3 regions of the Phaeacidiphilus oryzae TH49 genome follow, and region 3 is predicted to be linked to each of the others. Evidence: predicted binding sites of a transcription regulator. Region 3 holds the regulator's gene; each other region holds the start of a gene.
The links. Region 3 encodes HrcA, which represses chaperone genes, less so after heat shock. Its sites were predicted from a motif close to TTNGCACTCNGNNNNNCNGAGTGCNAA; they were not measured.

Region 1: a site for HrcA is predicted at 3,957-3,983, ahead of groES (co-chaperone GroES). Genes of this name have one in related genera too.
Region 2: a site for HrcA is predicted at 2,084-2,110, ahead of BS73_RS17560 (FmdB family zinc ribbon protein). Genes of this name have one in related genera too.

Annotation. Positions count from the first base shown of each region.
Region 1 is NZ_JQMQ01000005.1:4,309,827-4,315,706, forward strand. Features, by position in the region: gene tsaB (tRNA (adenosine(37)-N6)-threonylcarbamoyltransferase complex dimerization subunit type 1 TsaB) at 1-43, shown strand, start outside; gene rimI (ribosomal protein S18-alanine N-acetyltransferase) at 79-573, shown strand; gene tsaD (tRNA (adenosine(37)-N6)-threonylcarbamoyltransferase complex transferase subunit TsaD) at 566-1,618, shown strand; gene BS73_RS22985 (polysaccharide deacetylase family protein) at 1,803-2,678, shown strand; gene BS73_RS22990 (class I SAM-dependent methyltransferase) at 2,686-3,876, opposite strand; gene groES (co-chaperone GroES) at 4,130-4,438, shown strand; gene groL (chaperonin GroEL) at 4,551-5,880, shown strand, end outside.
Region 2 is NZ_JQMQ01000005.1:3,104,167-3,110,046, forward strand. Features, by position in the region: gene BS73_RS17550 (penicillin acylase family protein) at 1-279, opposite strand, end outside; gene BS73_RS17555 (potassium/proton antiporter) at 551-2,002, shown strand; gene BS73_RS17560 (FmdB family zinc ribbon protein) at 2,120-2,476, shown strand; gene BS73_RS17565 (S-methyl-5'-thioadenosine phosphorylase) at 2,508-3,362, shown strand; gene mscL (large conductance mechanosensitive channel protein MscL) at 4,514-4,978, shown strand; gene BS73_RS37480 (hypothetical protein) at 5,051-5,281, opposite strand; gene BS73_RS17580 (sigma-70 family RNA polymerase sigma factor) at 5,337-5,880, opposite strand, start outside.
Region 3 is NZ_JQMQ01000005.1:5,081,627-5,087,506, forward strand. Features, by position in the region: gene BS73_RS26155 (ATP-binding protein) at 1-208, shown strand, start outside; gene pspAB (PspA-associated protein PspAB) at 263-838, opposite strand; gene htpX (zinc metalloprotease HtpX) at 848-1,780, opposite strand; gene hrcA (heat-inducible transcriptional repressor HrcA) at 1,964-2,980, shown strand; gene dnaJ (molecular chaperone DnaJ) at 3,058-4,191, shown strand; gene BS73_RS26180 (16S rRNA (uracil(1498)-N(3))-methyltransferase) at 4,249-4,998, shown strand; gene BS73_RS26185 (hypothetical protein) at 5,043-5,880, opposite strand, start outside.

The DNA.
Region 1 (5,880 bases), 770 kb from region 3:
CGCCCAGGTGCCGGCCAACTACAAGACGGTGCTTCCGGCGTGACGGAGCCCGGCGAGGAGGGGTACCGGCTGCGGGAGATGCGCTGGTGGGACATCCCCGCCGTGCTGCGGCTCGAGGCCGAGCTCTTCCCGGACGACGCCTGGTCCGAGGGGATGTTCTGGTCCGAGCTGGCCGACAGCCGGCACCCGGCGGCCACCCGCCACTACGTGCTGGCCGAGGCCGGGGACGGCACCGCCGCCGGCTACGCCGGGCTGATGGCGGTCGGCTCCGAGGCCGACGTCCAGACGATCGGCGTCACCCGGGCACACTGGGGCCGGGGCCTCGGCGCCCGGCTGCTCGCCGAGCTGATCGGGCGGGCCCGCGCGGCCGGCTGCGCCGACCTCCTGCTGGAGGTGCGGGTGGACAACGACCGCGCCCAGCGCCTCTACGAACGCCACGGCTTCGAGCCGGTCGGCGTCCGCCGCGGCTACTACCAGCCGGCCGGGGTGGACGCCCTGGTGATGAAGCTCGACCTGACGAAGCAAGCACAGCATCGAGACCGCACTCCAGAAGGAACCATCGAGCATGGCTGACGAACCGCTGGTCCTCGGCATCGAGACGTCCTGCGACGAGACCGGCGTCGGCATCGTCCGCGGCACCACCCTCCTCGCCGACGCGGTCGCCTCCAGCGTCGACGAGCACGCCCGCTACGGCGGGGTCGTACCGGAGGTCGCCAGCCGGGCCCACCTGGAGGCGATGGTCCCCACCATCCGCCGGGCCCTGGACGAGGCCGGGGTCAAGGCGAGCGACCTGGACGGCATCGCGGTGACCGCGGGCCCCGGCCTGGCCGGCGCGCTGCTGGTCGGCGTCTCGGCGGCGAAGGCCTACGCCTACGCCCTGGACAAGCCGCTCTACGGGGTCAACCACCTCGCCTCGCACATCTGCGTGGACCAGCTGGAGCACGGGCCGCTGCCCGAGCCGACGATGGCCCTGCTGGTCTCCGGCGGCCACTCCTCGCTGCTGCTCAGCGAGGACATCACGACGGACGTCCGCCCGCTGGGCGCCACCATCGACGACGCCGCCGGGGAGGCCTTCGACAAGGTCGCCCGGCTGCTGAACCTCGGCTTCCCCGGCGGCCCCGTGATCGACCGGTACGCCCGGGAGGGAGACCCGTCCGCGATCGACTTCCCGCGCGGCCTCACCGGCCCGCGGGACGCCGCCTTCGACTTCTCCTTCTCCGGGCTGAAGACCGCGGTGGCGCGGTGGGTCGAGGCCAGGCGGCGGGCCGGCGAGGAGGTCCCGGTGCGGGACGTGGCCGCGTCCTTCCAGGAGGCGGTGACCGACGTCCTCACCCGCAAGGCGGTCCGCGCCTGCCGGGAGAACGGCGTGGACCACCTGATGATCGGCGGCGGCGTGGCCGCCAACTCGCGGCTCCGGGCGATGGCCCAGGAGCGCTGCGAGAAGGCCGGCATCCGGCTCCGCGTCCCGCGGCCGAAGCTGTGCACGGACAACGGGGCGATGGTGGCCGCGCTGGGCGCGGAGATGGTCCGGCGGAACCGGACGGCCTCGGCCTTCGACCTCTCCGCCGACTCCTCGCTGCCGGTGACCGAGACCCACGTCCCGGCGCGAAGCGAGTAAGCGGAACAGTTCGCTCCCGATCCTTCATGCCCGCCGCTTACCGAGGTCTCACCGGATAGGCCACTCGTTCCCGGCTGTGCCGCGGCTGTGGCCCCGCTTTGTTCGTCTACGCTCCGAGCCATCCCGCGCATCTCGCGGGACGGCGGCGGGACGGGCTCCGATCGGGAGCGGACAGGGGGCAGGGATGCACCGGCGGATCGGGGTCGCGGCGGGGGCCGCGGCGCTGCTGCTGACGCTGGCGGGATGCGGCGGCGGGGGGTCCTCGGGGAGCGGCGGCGGAACCGCCTCCGGGACCGGAAGCCCGGCGGCCGCAGGCGGCGTCGGCGGAGGCGGCGGGGGTTCCGGAAGCGGTGCCGCGGCCGGCGCCGCGGTCTGGTCGAAGTGGGGGCTCAAGCCGCTCCCGCCGGCCCCGGCGGCGCCCGCCGACCGGCCGATCAAGCTCTCCCGCACCGGCCCGGTGCCGGTCTTCTCCCGGGTGCCGACCACCCAGCGGGTGGTCTTCATCACCATCGACGACGGTCTGGTCAAGGACCCCCGTTTCGTCGAGATGGAAAGGGAGCTGCACGTCCCGATCACGATGTTCCTGATGAACGACGCGATAAAGGACGACTACGGGTACTTCAGGTCCCTGCAGGCGCTCGGGTACTCGATCCAGAACCACACCCTCCACCACCCGGTGATGAGCAGGCTCGGCCTGGCCCAGCAGAGGAACGAGATCTGCGGAGACCAGAAGATCCTCACCGCCGAGTACGGCACCGCCCCGTACCTCTTCCGCCCGCCCTACGGCGCCTACGACCGGGCGACCCGGGAGGCGGTGCGGGCCTGCGGGCCGGCCGCCATCGTCTACTGGACCGACACCATGGAGATCACCGGGATCCGGTACCAGAACGGGCGGCTGCGCCCGGGGGACATCATCCTCGCCCACTTCCGGGGGCCCCAGCAGCTCAAGGGCGAGAGGATGACCGCGATGTTCGCCAACATGGTCAAGCGGATCGAGGAGCAGGGCTTCACGGTCGGCCGGCTGGACGACTACATCTCCCGGCCGGGGCAGGCCGGCTGACGTCGGGTCAGCCCGCCGCCGCCGGGTGTCCCACCAGCATGGTCGGCGCCCCGTCGGCGCGGGTGAGGAACACCGTGGCGGCGTTCGGGCCGGCGGGCTTCACCTTGCGGCGGAGCTCCTCCGGCTCGACCGCCGAGCCGCGCTTCTTCACGGTGAGGTTGCCGACCTCGCGCTCGCGCAGCAGCGCCCGCAGCCGCTTCAGGTTGAAGGGCAGCACGTCGGTGATCCGGTACGCGGAGGCGTAGGGGGTGGCGGTCAGCCGCTCCGAGGACAGATAGGCGATGGTCGGGTCGATCAGCGTCGCTCCGCCGAGCTCCGCGGCGACCTCGGCCACCAGATGGGCGCGGATCACCGCGCCGTCCGGCTCGTAGAGGAAGCGGCCCACCGGCGCGGACGGGGGGTCCGGAAGCCGGCCGCCGGCCAGGGAGGCGCTGGACGGCAGCAGGGTGGCCCGGTGCGGGGACGCGGCGGCGGGCGCCGTGCCGAACCACAGCGCGGCCTCCTTGACGTCGCCCGACTCCGAGACCCACTCCGCCTCGACCCCGTCCGGCACCGCCTCGTGCGGGATGCCGGGGGCCACCTTGACCGCGGCGCAGCGGAACCGCCCGGCGGAGGCGGCCGCCAGCGCCCAGCTGAGCGGGGGCGAGTACGCCTCGGGGTCGAAGGTCCGGCCGCGGGCGGTGCGGCGGGCCGGGTCGGTGAAGAGCGCGTCGCAGCCGGCCGTGTCGACGGCGGTCACGTCGGCGCAGACCACCTCGATGCGGTCGGCGAGGCCGAGGGCGGCGGCGTTGGCCTCGGCGGCGGCGCAGGCCTCCGGGTCGCGGTCGACGGCGAGGACGCCGAGGCCGGCGCGGGCCAGGGCGATCGCGTCGCCGCCGATGCCGCAGCAGAGGTCGGCCACCCGGGTGGCGCCGAGCTCCGCGAAGCGGGCGGCGCGGTGGGCGGCGACGGAGGCGCGGGTGGACTGCTCGACGCCGTTCGCAGTGAAGTACATCCGGGGGGCGTCCGGGCCGAATTTCGCTCCGGCGCGTTGGCGGAGTCGCGCCTGGGTGAGCGCGGCGGAGACCAGCTCCGGGGGGTGGGTCCTGCGGAGGCGGCTGGCGAGGGCGAGTTCTTCGCCGGGAGCGTAATCGGCGAGCTCCGCCAGGAGGGCCTGGCCTTCGGGGCTGAACAGGGTGCGGATCTCCACGGGGGTCATTCTCTCCGGTCGCAGGGGGTGTTCTCCCCGTGGCGGCTCCGGGGGTGGCGACTCGAGAACGCGGCGCGCCCCGCGCCACGTTGGCACTCTGGTTGACTGAGTGCTAATGGCTGTCTAATGTCTTCGTTGGCACTCTCCCACGGAGGGTGCCAGCAGCGACAAGGCAGGTCCGGCACCCGCGACGACGGGCCCACCAGGTTCGCGACCCTGACATGACACACCCCGTTGATCCTCCGAAGGGGGAGGTCGGATCGTGACGACCGCCAGCAGCAAGGTTGCCATCAAGCCGCTTGAGGACCGCATCGTGGTCCAGCCGCTCGACGCCGAGCAGACCACGGCCTCGGGCCTGGTCATCCCGGACACCGCCAAGGAGAAGCCCCAGGAGGGCGTCGTCCTGGCCGTGGGCCCGGGCCGCTTCGAGGACGGCAACCGTCTGCCGCTCGACGTGAAGACCGGCGACGTCGTTCTGTACAGCAAGTACGGCGGCACCGAGGTCAAGTACAACGGCGAGGAGTACCTCGTCCTCTCGGCTCGCGACGTGCTCGCGATCATCGAGAAGTAAGTCCAGCGGCGTAGCAAGGTATCGCTGTACGCATCGTCGTGACCCGCCCCGGGTCTCCGTGTCACACATGACCGGGGCCCGGGGCGCGGTTGTTGAGAGGGAAGACCTGAGCATGGCGAAGATCCTGGAGTTCGACGAGCACGCCCGCCGCGCGCTGGAGCGGGGCGTCAACAAGCTTGCCGACACAGTCAAGGTGACCATCGGCCCCAAGGGCCGCAATGTCGTCATCGACAAGAAGTTCGGCGCCCCCACCATCACCAACGACGGCGTCACCATCGCCCGTGAGGTCGAGGTCGACGACCCGTTCGAGAACCTCGGCGCCCAGCTGGTGAAGGAGGTGGCGACCAAGACCAACGACATCGCGGGTGACGGCACCACCACCGCCACCGTCCTGGCCCAGGCGCTGGTCAACGAGGGCCTGCGGAACGTCGCCGCCGGCGCCGGCCCCGCCGGGCTGAAGAAGGGCATCGACGCCGCCGTCCAGGCCGTCGCCGAGCACCTGCGCAAGGTCGCCCGCCCGATCGAGGGCAAGGACGACATCGCCGCGGTCGCCGGTCTGTCCGCCCAGGACCCGCAGGTCGGCGAGCTGATCGCAGAGGCGATCGACAAGGTCGGCAAGGACGGCGTGATCACCGTCGAGGAGTCCCAGACCTTCGGTCTCGAACTGGACTTCACCGAGGGGATGCAGTTCGACAAGGGCTACCTGTCCCCGTACATGGTCACCGACCAGGACCGCCAGGAGGCCGTCCTGGAGGACCCGTACATCCTGATCCACCAGGGCAAGATCTCGTCGATCCAGGACATGCTGCCGCTGCTGGAGAAGATCCTCCAGGCGAACAGCTCCAAGCCGCTGCTGATCATCGCCGAGGACGTCGAGGGCGAGGCGCTCTCCACCCTGGTGGTCAACAAGATCCGCGGCACCTTCAACGCCGTCGCGGTGAAGGCCCCCGGCTTCGGCGACCGCCGCAAGGCCATCCTGGGCGACATCGCCACCCTGACCGGCGGCCAGGTCATCGCCGAGGAGGTCGGCCTCAAGCTCGACCAGGTCGGCCTTGAGGTGCTCGGCACCGCCCGGCGCGTCACCGTCACCAAGGACGACACCACCATCGTCGACGGTGCCGGCGACAAGACCGCCGTCGAGGGCCGGGTCAACCAGATCAAGGCCGAGATCGAGGCCTCGGACTCCGACTGGGACCGCGAGAAGCTGCAGGAGCGGCTGGCCAAGCTGGCCGGCGGCGTCTGCGTCATCCGCGTCGGCGCGGCCACCGAGGTCGAGCTGAAGGAGAAGAAGCACCGCCTGGAGGACGCGATCTCCGCCACCCGCGCGGCGATCGAGGAGGGCATCGTCGCCGGCGGCGGCGCCTCCCTGGTGCACTCCGCCAAGGTGCTGGAGGACGGCCTCGGCCTGAAGGACGACGAGGCCACCGGTGTCGCCGTGGTCC
Region 2 (5,880 bases), 2.0 Mb from region 3:
GTCCATCTGCCAGAAGCGGTCCTGGGCCTGCACGTACCCCTGCGCCTGGAAGAGGTCCGCGGCGCTGTCCGCGTAGATCTGCGGGATGCCGTTCCCGTCCCGCCGTACGTCCACCGGGCCGGAGAGACCGGACAGATGGATCTGCCCCGAGGTCTGCGGGAAGGACGCGCGCACGGTACGGACACTCAGGTAACCCCCGGCCACCACGCCGAGGACTACCAGGACGGCCACCACGACGACGAGGAGTCGGGTGCGCCGGGACTTCTTGGAGCGGGGCATCAGGGTCCTTGTGGGGCGAGGGCACTTCACCGCCGTGCGCTGCGGAGCGCGGTGGCGGGCCGACGGTAACACTACGGCGCCCGGGCCCCTCCGGACGATCCGCCGGCCGCCCGCGGCGGCCTCCCTCCCCGCCCCCTCCTCGCCGTCCCCGCCTTCGCGGTCGAATGATCAAGAGATGGTAAAATCTTGAACCCGTGACGACTTGAGAGCCGCGAGGTGCCGCTGCGTGTCGATAGACCGTCTCAACGTCCTGCTGCTCGCCGCCTCCGCCGTGCTGCTCGTGGCCGTCGCCGCCGTGCGCGTCTCCACCCGGAGCGGGCTGCCCACGCTGCTCATCTACCTGGGGCTCGGGGTCGCACTCGGGCAGGACGGTCTCGGTCTCCACTTCGACGACGCGCTGCTCACCCAAGTCCTCGGCTACACCGCCCTGGTGGTGATCCTCGCCGAGGGCGGCCTCGGCACGAAGTGGCAGTCCATCAGGCCGGCCGTGCCGGCGGCCGCCGTGCTGGCCACGGTCGGGGTCGGGATCAGCGTCGGGGTCACCGCCCTCGGCGCCCGCTACCTGGTCGGCCTGGACTGGCGGACGGCGCTGCTGCTCGGCGCGATCGTCTCCTCCACGGACGCGGCCGCGGTGTTCTCGGTGCTGCGCCGGGTCCCGCTGCCGGGACGGCTCTCCGGACTGCTGGAGGCCGAGTCCGGTTTCAACGACGCCCCCACGGTGATCCTGGTGGTCGCCTTCGCCGCCACCGGGCACTCGGTGGAGAGCTGGTACGTGCTGGTCGGTGAGGTGGCCCTGGAGCTGGCGATCGGACTCGCGGTGGGCCTGGTGGTCGGCCGGCTCGGCGAGCTGGGACTGCGCAAGATCGCCCTGCCGTCCTCCGGCCTCTACCCGATCGCGGTGATAGCGCTGATCTTCCTGGCGTACGCGGGCGGGGCGATGGGGCACGGCTCGGGATTCCTGGCGGTGTACGTCTGCGCGCTGGTCCTGGGCAACTCCAAGCTGCCGCACGGCCAGGCCACCCGGGGCTTCGCCGAGGGACTGGCCTGGGTGGCGCAGATCGGCATGTTCGTGATGCTCGGCCTGCTGGTCGATCCGCACACCCTGGGCGGGGCGGTGCTGCCGGCGGTGGTGGTCGGACTGGTGCTGGTGCTGGTCGCCCGCCCGCTCTCGGTGGGGCTCAGCCTGCTGCCGTTCCGGCTGCCCTGGGCGGACCAGGGGCTGCTCTCCTGGGCGGGGCTGCGCGGGGCGGTGCCGATCGTGCTGGCCACCATCCCGCTGGTGCGCGGGGCCGCGGGCGCGCAGCGGCTGTTCGACACCGTCTTCGTCCTGGTCGTGGTCTTCACCCTGGTCCAGGGCCCGACGCTGCCCTGGGTGGCCCGGCGGCTGCGGATCTCCGAGCAGGCCCACGCGGACGACCTGGGCGTGGAGTCCGCTCCGCTGGAGCGGCTGCACGGGCACCTCCTCTCGGTCGCGCTGGCGCCGGGCAGCCGGCTGGCCGGTGTCGAGGTCCGCGAACTGCGCCTGCCGCCCGGGGCGGCGGTGACCCTGGTGGTGCGGAACGGCAGCAGCTTCGTGCCCGGCCTGGACACCGTGCTCAGCCCCGGCGACGAGTTGCTGGTGGTGGCGACCGACGAGGTCCGGGACAGGGCCGAGCGCCGGCTGCGGGCGGTGGACCGCGGCGGGAAGCTGGCCGGCTGGCTGGGCACCCGGGAGCGTTACTGAGGGGGCCGGCGGGGTTCCGCGTGAAGTCGCGGCGGGCTGCGGTGGACTAAGGGGCGGGGAATGCCGCATCATGGATCGTCGTTAGCACTCACCAAGGACGAGTGCCAGGAGGATCACGTGCCCACCTACCAGTACCAGTGCACCGAGTGCGGGAACGGCCTCGAGGCGGTGCAGAAGTTCACGGACGACGCGCTGACCGAGTGCCCGGAGTGCAGCGGCCGCCTGCGCAAGGTGTTCTCCGCGGTGGGCGTGGTCTTCAAGGGCTCCGGCTTCTACCGCACGGACAGCCGCAGCTCCAGCTCTTCCAGCTCCACCGGCTCCAGCAAGAAGTCCGACTCCTCTTCGTCCTCGTCGTCGGCGAACTCGTCGTCCTCGTCGAAGTCCTCGGACTCCTCTTCCTCGTCCTCGTCGGGCTCCTCCTCGACCTCCTCCTCGTCGGGGTCCTCGGCCTCCTCCTCGACCTCCGCCGCCTGAGCGGCCTCCGCGAGGCTCTAAGCTGCTCGCCATGGCGAGCAGCAGCACCGCGGCGGAGATCGGCGTCATCGGCGGATCGGGGTTCTACGCGTTCCTGGACGACGTGACCGAGGTCACCGTCGACACCCCGTACGGACCGCCGAGCGACTCGCTCTTCGTCGGCGAGGCGGCCGGGCGGCGGATCGCCTTCCTCCCCCGGCACGGCCGCCACCACCAGCTGCCGCCGCACCGGATCAACTACCGGGCCAACCTGTGGGCGCTGCGCTCGCTCGGCGTGCGCCAGGTGCTGGGCCCGTGCGCGGTCGGCGGCCTGCGGCCCGACCACGGGCCGGGCACCCTGGTCGTCCCCGACCAGCTGGTGGACCGCACCTCGGGCCGGGTGCAGACCTTCTACGACGGGCTGCCGCTGCCGACCGGCGAGGTGCCGAGGGTGGTGCACGTCTCCACCGCGGACCCGTACTGCCCCGCCGGGCGGGACGCCGCGCTGCGCGCCTCCCGGGGCTCCGGCTGGGAGCCGGTGGACGGCGGGACGCTGGTGGTCATCGAGGGCCCCCGCTTCTCCACCCGCGCCGAATCGCGCTGGTACTCCGCGCAGGGCTGGTCGATCGTCGGGATGACCGGGCACCCGGAGGCCGTCCTCGCTCGTGAACTGGGGCTCTGCTACACCTCGCTGGCGCTGGTGACCGACCTGGACGCCGGGGTGGAGACCGGCGACGGCGTCACCCACGAGGAGGTCCTCGCGGTCTTCGCGCAGAACATCGACCGGCTGCGGACCACCCTCTTCGACGTGGTCAAGGAGCTGCCGGCGGCCGCGGACCGGGACTGCCTGTGCGCCCACGCGCTGGACGGGCTGACCACCGGTCTCGAAGGCCTGCTGGAGGACTGAGGCCGAAGGCCGCGACTCCCCAACCTGCCTTGCGGGTGAGGCAGTTATCCACATCTGCGGACTTGTCCACAGGCCGGAGCTGTGCAGCCCCGTACCGCCCGCGCCGCCGGGAGGCTGGTTCCCACGACCAGCTCTCCCCCACCAAGGCGGTGCCCCGATGCGACTCCCCGCCCCCTCCTGGCCCCACCCGGCCTCGCCCACCACGGCGACCCAGTCCCCGGCCGGCTTCCCCGCCCGCCGGGTAATCCTGCCGGCCGGGCCTCCGCCCTCCCCCGCCGAGGTGCCGCCGCCGCCCGCGCCGGGAGCCGGCCGAGGGCCCGACCCGGGGCCCGACGTGGGTCAGTACGGCGGCGACCCCGCCGCGGCGGCCGAGGCCGAGGACTGGGGGTACGGGGACCCCTGCCTACCGTCGCCGGCCGTGAGCGGCGCGCCGGTCGCCGAGGGCTGCTCCGCGGAGTACACCCGGCCGGAAGGCGCGGGCGGCGGATGGGAACTCGACGGAGGAGGCGCCGGCCCACACCCGTGGGGGCGACCGGAGGGCTCCACCGAGCCTCCGCGATACGGCGGCCACGGCCGGACGGAGGGCCCCGGCGCGGGGGGCTGGGCCTTCGCAGGCGGAGAGGCCGCAGCGTTCGCGGCGACCCCTCGGCGCGACACCGGGGGCCAGGCATGGGCCGGGGATGACGACGGCAACGACGGCGGCGCCCCCGGAGCGGACGGAGTGGAGGTCGGCGGCGGTTGGCAGGCCAGCAGGGGGGACGGCAGCGGCGTCGGGGGCCCTGCCGGAGGCGGCACCGAGGGGGCGGCCGGCGGGCCGGAACCGAGCGCGCGCCGGTGCCGGAGGCGCGCATCGTGCCGGGGTTTCCGGCGATCCGCGCCGGCGGGGGGCGGCATCGGATGCCCGCGGCGCTGCGCCGGCGGCCGGGGCCCGTGGCCGCGGGACTGCTGGTCGCGGCGGCCACCCTCAGCGCCGGAGCGCTCCGCTCCGCGAGCTCCCCCGCGTCACATCTGTCCGCCGCGCCACTCGCCACTCAATGTCCCCGCGTTCACTCTCCCGAGTGAGCCGATGATCAGGGAATTCACCAGGACCTTCGGTCAATTGGTACGGTCCTGCCCGACTCGTACCCATCTATTCCTCTGAAGGCGGGGCCATGAACGGCTTCAAGAAGTTCCTGATGCGCGGCAACGTCCTCGACCTCGCGGTCGCGGTCGTCATCGGCGCGGCATTCACCAACATCGTCAACGCGCTGGTGAAGGGCGTGATCAACCCGATCGTCGGGGCCTTCGGCACCACGGACCTGACGAACTACAAGTCCTGCCTGTCGGGTTCCTGCACCCAGGCCAAGGACGGCACCGTCACCCACGGCATCTACATCCTGTGGGGCGACGTGGTCAGCGCCGCGCTGTCGTTCCTGATCACCGCCGCGGTGGTGTACTTCCTCTTCGTGCTGCCGATGAACCGGCTGATGGCCCGCTACATGAAGCCCGCCGAGGTGGTGGAGGAGAAGCCGGTCGAGGCGGAGATCCCGGCCCAGGCCACCGCGGACTCGCGGGAGATCGCCCTGCTGGCGGAGATCCGCGACCTGCTGGAGGCGCAGCGCAACGGTCAGCGCTGAGGCGCGGGGCACCCGTGGCCGTATCGCCCGTGACACCGGTCACACCGGCGACGCCGCTGACGCCGTGCCGGCTCAGTCGCCGTGGTGCGGGGGCCGCTCCCGCAGATACCAGTCCAGCGAGTCGTCCCGCCCCGCCGAGGACGGCCGCTCGCCCCAGCCGCGGTCGGTGTCGTCGGCCGAGACGGCGCTGAGCGGATCGTCGAAGACGATCCGCTCAGCGCGTCGGCCGTCGCCGCTCTGCGGCTTCCTGCCCTTGTTTTCGTTTTCGTCGTTGCCGTCGTTCTTGTCGTTCGTCTGATCCACGAGACCACCTCCAGCGCCGCACCCCGTCGGGCGGCTCAAGGGTACGTCCGACCGGTCAGGCCGCTTCGAAGCCGGCGTGGTCGGCGATCTTGCGGAGCTCCGCCAGGGCGTGCTTCTCGATCTGGCGGATCCGCTCGCGGGTCAGGCCGTGCTGCTTGCCGACCTCGGTCAGGGTGCGCTCGCGGCCGTCCTCCATCCCGTAGCGGGAGCGGATGATGGACGCGGTCCGCTCGTCGAGCCGGTCGATCAGCGTCTCCAGCTCCTGGCGGCGCATCATCACCATCACCGCGTCCTCGGGGGACTCGGCTCCGGTGTCCTCGACCAGGTCGCCGAACTGGGTCTCGCCCTCGTCGTCCACGGTCATGTTGAGGCTGACCGGGTCGCGGGCCCAGTCCAGGACGTCCTTCACGCGCTCCGGCGTGGAGTTGAGCTCGGCGGCCACCTCCGCCGGCTCCGGGTCCCGGCCCAGCTGCTTGTTCAGCTCACGCTGCACCTTGCGGATCCGTCCCAGCTCCTCGACCAGGTGGACGGGGAGGCGGATGGTGCGGGACTGGTCCGCTATGGAGCGGGTGATGGCCTGGCGGATCCACCAGGTCGCG
Region 3 (5,880 bases):
GGAGCTCCTGGACCAGGCGGTCGGCCTGCTGGCCGCGTCCCCCGCGGCCTACGAGCACGCCTGCGCGGTCACCGACCTCGCCGAGGCGCTCGCCGCGGAGGGCCTGCGCCGGCCGGCCGAGGAGCAGTACCGCAAGGCCCTCCAGCTGGCCCGCGGGTGCGACGCCGACCCCCTCACCAGCAGAGCCTCCCGCGCCCTCGCGGGCTGAGCGCCGGCCCGGGGGAGGCCGAAGGGCGAGTCCGGAGTGCGAGGTCGGGAGGGGCTACAGCCCCGGGGCGCCCCAGACCGGGAACCAGCGGCCGAGGTCCTGCTCGACCTTGAGGTCGTTGCCGATCATGGCCTTGATCTGGAGTTCCAGGGCGTTGTTGCGCTTCTCGCCGCCGGACTTCGCGGGCGCGAACGGGTAGAAGGTGCCGCGCTTGTAGAGGTAGACCAGCGCGAGCTTCTGCCCCTCGGCGTTCTGGAAGGCGACCAGCGAGCAGAGCAGCTGCGGCCCGAACCCGTTGTCCTGGAGCGCGGTGTTCACCGCGTGGACGTCGTTGACCAGCGAGACCAGGTCGTCGGCCGGCTGCCGGGAGAGCAGCCAGGTGTAGCCGTAGGAGTCCCGGCTGATCTCCACCGGGTGGCCCTGGTCGGCGTTGAGCAGCGCCTCGACGTCGCTCTGCACCTGGGCGAACGCCCCGCCCTCGGCGGCCGCGAAGCAGACCGAGCCGAGGCCGGTCGGCTTGAAGCCGGCCGCCGCCTCCAGGGTGATCGCGGCGGAGGGGAGTCCGAAGAGCTGGTCCAGATCGGGTTTGACCGGCTTGGTGCGGCCGAGGAGGGTGTCCAGGAATCCCATGGCTCTCGGTCAGCCCCTTCCGAGCTGGGCGGAGATGCGGCCGAGCTGCTCCAGCCGCTGCTCCAGGGACGGGTGGGTGGAGAGGAGGTTGCTCGCCGTCTCGCGGGCCTTGAAGGCCGGCGCGAAGTAGAAGGCGTTGAACGGCTCGGCCTGGCGGAGGTCCTGGGTGGGGATGGCGCCCATCGCCCCGGTGACCTTGGTCAGCGCGGAGGCCAGCGCGGACGGCCGCCCGGTGAGGAGCGCGGCCGAGCGGTCCGCGGAGAGCTCGCGGTAGCGGGAGAGCATCCGGGTCAGCAGGAAGCTGATCGCGTAGACGACCACGCTGAACAGGATGACCACCAGCAGGACCAGGCCCTCGTTGCGGTCGTCGTCGTCGTCCCGGCCGCCGAAGCCGCCCCAGAAGCCCATCTCGATGCCGATCCGGGTGATGAAGCCGGCCATCACGCCCAGGAATCCGGCGATCGTCATGACCGCGACGTCCTTGTGCGCGACATGCGAGAGCTCGTGGGCGAGGACGCCCTCCAGTTCGTCGGTCTCCAGCCGGCGGAGCAGTCCGGTGGTGGCGCAGACCACCGCGTTCTTCTGGTTGCGGCCGGTGGCGAAGGCGTTCGGCACGTCGGTCTCGGCGACGCAGACCTTCGGCTTGGGCATGTCGGCCAGAGCACACAGCCGGTCCACCACGCCATGGAGTTCGGGGAACTGCTCCGGGGAGACCTCCTTGGCCCCCATGCTGAAGGCGGCGATCCTGCCGCTGAACCAGAACTGCAGAATGAAGAGGCCGCCTGCGATGACGACCACGATCGGCCATGCTCCCCGAAGGAGCACGATGAGCGCTCCGACGAAGACCACGTAGAGCAGCCCGATCAGGAACATGGTGCTCACCATGCGCGTGGTGAGACCGCGGTCCGGAGCGAATCGGGTCTTGGTCGGCGTACTGCTCATGGGCCCTTCTCCTCGTCGGGGCGATCGGCGATGCGGATGGTCACACACCCCACCTAGGGGACGTCCGAAGGCCCCCGGTCGTTCCTGTCAGCAGGTCGTTGGTCCTAGACTGGCGGGTACCGTACTGGCACTCAGCCTTCCAGAGTGCCAGTCGGAACGCCAGGACCGTAGGAGGTGGGTGCCATGCTGGACGAACGGAAGCTCGCCGTGCTGCGTGCCATCGTCCAGGACTACGTCGGTACGGAGGAGCCGGTGGGGTCCAAGGCCCTGGTGGAGCGGCACAGCCTGGGTGTCTCGCCGGCCACGGTGCGCAACGACATGGCCGCCCTGGAGGAGGACGGTTACATCGCCCAGCCGCACACCAGCGCGGGCCGGGTGCCCACCGACAAGGGGTACCGCCTCTTCGTGGACCGGCTCGCCGAGGTCAAGCCGCTCTCCCAGCCGGAGCGCCGGGCGATCCACCAGTTCCTGGACGCCGCCGTCGACCTCGACGACGTCGTCTCCCGCACCGTGCGGCTGCTGGCCACGCTGACCCGCCAGGTCGCGGTGGTGCAGTACCCCTCGCTGACCCGTTCGACGGTTCGCCATATCGAGTTGCTCCAGCTCGCCCCCGCGCGGCTGATGCTGGTGCTGATCACCGACACCGGCCGGGTCGAGCAGCGGCTGATCGACTGCCCGGCGCCGGTCGGCGAGATGGTGGTCGCGGACCTCCGCGCCCGGCTCAACGCCAAGGTCGGCGGCCAGCGCTTCGCCCAGGTGCCCAGGCTGGTGCTGGACCTTCCGGAGGCGTTCGAGCGGGACGACCGGCCGATCGTCACCACGGTCCTGGCGACCCTGTTCGAGACGCTGGCCGAGCAGACCGAGGAGCGGGTGATGCTCGGCGGCACGGCGAACCTGACCCGCTTCGCCCACGACTTCCCGCGCACCATCGCGCCGGTGCTGGAGGCGCTGGAGGAGCAGGTGGTGCTGCTCCGGCTGCTCGGGGAGACGGGCGACTCCGAAGTGTCCGTCCGGATCGGCCACGAGAACGCCTATGAGGGACTCAATTCCACGTCGGTGGTCTCGGTGGGCTACGGTTCGGGCGACGAGTCCGTCGCGAAACTGGGGGTGGTCGGACCCACCCGGATGGACTACCCGGGCACCATGGGCGCGGTACGGGCGGTGGCCCGTTACGTCGGCCAGATCCTGGCGGCGTCGTGATGGCGGGGCCGGAGGCGGACAGGCGCAGCCGAGCTGAGTACAGCGTCCCATCGAGATTCCAAGCGGAGCATTGAGAAGTGGCCACGGACTACTACGCGGTTCTCGGCGTCCGGAAGGACGCGAGCCAGGACGAGATCAAGAAGGCATTCCGCCGCCTGGCCCGCGAACTGCACCCGGACGTCAATCCAGATCCCAAGACGCAGGAGCGCTTCAAGGAGATCAACGCCGCGTACGAGGTCCTCTCGGACCCGCAGAAGCGCCAGATGTACGACCTGGGCGGCGATCCTCTCTCCAACGGCGGCGGCGCCGGCGGCTTCGGGCAGGGCGCCGGCTTCGGGTTCAGCGACATCATGGACGCCTTCTTCGGCGCGGCCGGCGGCCAGCGCGGACCGCGCTCGCGGACCCGGCGCGGCCAGGACGCCATGATCCGCATCGACATCTCGCTCAACGAGGCGGCCTTCGGCACCACCAAGGACATCCAGGTGGACACCGCCGTCGTCTGCTCCACCTGCAACGGCGAGGGCGCGGCCCCCGGCACCAGCCCGCAGACCTGCGACATGTGCCGCGGCCGCGGTGAGGTCTCCCAGGTCACCCGCTCGTTCCTGGGCCAGGTCATGACCTCCCGGCCCTGCCCGCAGTGCCAGGGCTTCGGCACCGTCGTGCCCACCCCCTGCCCGGAGTGCGCCGGCGACGGACGGGTGCGCGCCCGCCGCACCCTCACGGTCAAGATCCCGGCCGGTGTGGACAACGGCACCCGGATCCAGCTGGCCGGCGAGGGCGAGGTCGGCCCCGGCGGCGGCCCGGCCGGCGACCTCTACGTCGAGGTCTCGGAGAACGCCCACCCGATCTTCCAGCGCCGGGGCGACGACCTCCACTGCACGGTCACCCTGCCGATGACGGCGGCCGCGCTGGGCACCAAGGTGCCGCTGGAGACCCTGGACGGCCCGGAGGAGGTCGACATCCGGCCCGGTACCCAGTCCGGCCAGTCGATCCCGCTGCACAACCGGGGCATCACCCACCTGCGCGGCGGCGGCCGCGGCGACCTGATAGTGCATGTCGAGGTGCAGACCCCCAGCAAGCTGGACGCGGAGCAGGAGGAGCTGGTCCGCCGGCTCGCCCGGCTGCGCGGCGAGGAGCGGCCGAACGGCCACTTCGCGCCCGGCCAGCAGGGCCTGTTCTCCCGGCTGAAGGACGCCTTCAACGGGCGGTAGGCCGCACCGCCCCCCGATCTCCGCCGCCGTCACTCCGCACGTGGGAGCCGTACCGCCATGACCGCACCGGTCTTCGTCGTTCCGTCCGAGAGCCTGGCGGGCGTCGCGCCCGGTGCGGTGGTGCGTCTCCACGGGCCGGAGGGGCGGCACGCGGTGTCGGTGAAGCGGCTCGCGCAGGGCGAGCGGCTGGTGCTGACGGACGGTCAGGGCACCGGGGCGGCCGGCACGGTGACCGCGGTCGAGGGCAAGGACCAGTTGGAGGTCCGGGTGGACGAGCCGCTCGCGGAGCCCGCCCCCGGGGTGCGGGTCACCGTGGTGCAGGCGCTGCCCAAGGGCGACCGTGGCGAGCTGGCCGTCGAGACCATGACCGAGGTCGGGGTGGACGAGGTGGTGCCGTGGGCCGCCTCCCGCTGCATCACCCAGTGGCGCGGGGACCGGGGGGAGAAGGCGCTGGCCAAATGGCGCTCGGCGGCCCGGGAGGCGGGGAAGCAGTCCAGGCGGCTGCGGTTCCCCGAGGTCGGCGGACTGGCGACCACCCGTCAGGTCGCCACGCTGATCGCCGAGTCCGACTTCGCCGCGGTGCTCCACGAGGAGGGCGCCCGGCCGCTGGCCACCGAGCCGCTGCCGGAGAGCGGGCGGATCCTCCTGGTGGTGGGCCCCGAGGGCGGGGTGGCCCCGGACGAGCTGGCGGCCTTCGCCGAGGCCGGTGCCGCCTCCTACCGGCTGGGCCGGTCGGTGCTGCGCACCTCCACCGCCGGGGTGGCGGCGGGGGCGCTGCTGATGGGGCGCACCGGGCGCTGGGGGTAGCCGCCGGGCGGTCGCGCGGGGCGCGGGCGGGTCCGGTCGCCCGGTCAGGCGCCGGCCTGGCGGAGCTCGGCGAGGAGGGCCCGTAGGGCCGCCGCGTCGGCGGTCTTGGCGTCCGCCGGCTTGGGGTGGGTACCGTCGGTGCGGTCCACCACCGAGAAGAGGGCGTAGCGGCCGTCCGCGGACTGGTCCGCGGTGCAACCGCCCTGCGCGCAGAAGGACTTGACCGTGCTGCCGTCGGCGTACGGGACGACCTCGCCGCCGGCCGGGGGCTTGGCCGCGGCGGCGCCGGCCGCGCCGGTCGGCAGGACGGCGACGGCCAGGCCGATCGCGCTGGTGCCGGAGGTGTAGGTGGCGCGCAGCAGGGAGGCGCAGCCCTCGCGGGTGAGGAGGGCGGCCAGCGCGGGGGTGACGCCCTGGTTGCACGGGCCGGAGGTGACCAGCCTGCGGTCGTAGGTGCGCGGGCCGACCACCATGGTGGCGGAGGAGAAGGCCTGCTGGGCGGTGACCGCCCCGGCCGCGGTGCCGGTGGTGCCGGCGCTGCCAGCCGTTCCGGTGCCCGCCCTCCCGGCGGCCGCGCCCGCCGCCGTGCCGCCCGAACGCGCCCGGGTGGCACCGGAGTTGCCGCCGGCGCCCGTCGTCGCCCCCGCGCCGGGGCGCTCCGCCGAGGCCGCGCCGGCCGGCAGGGCCGCGAGCCCGGCGGGGATGTGCGGTTTCATGGTCGGCACCGCCAGACCGATCCCGCCCGCGACGGCGACCCCGCCGATCACCGAGTACGCGATCATCGCCGTGCGGCGTCTGGACTCCGTCCGCCGGAGGTCCGCCGCGGCGGCCGCCGCCTCCGCCTGCTCCCGCTCGGGCTCCCGCCTGTAGTACGGCGGTAGC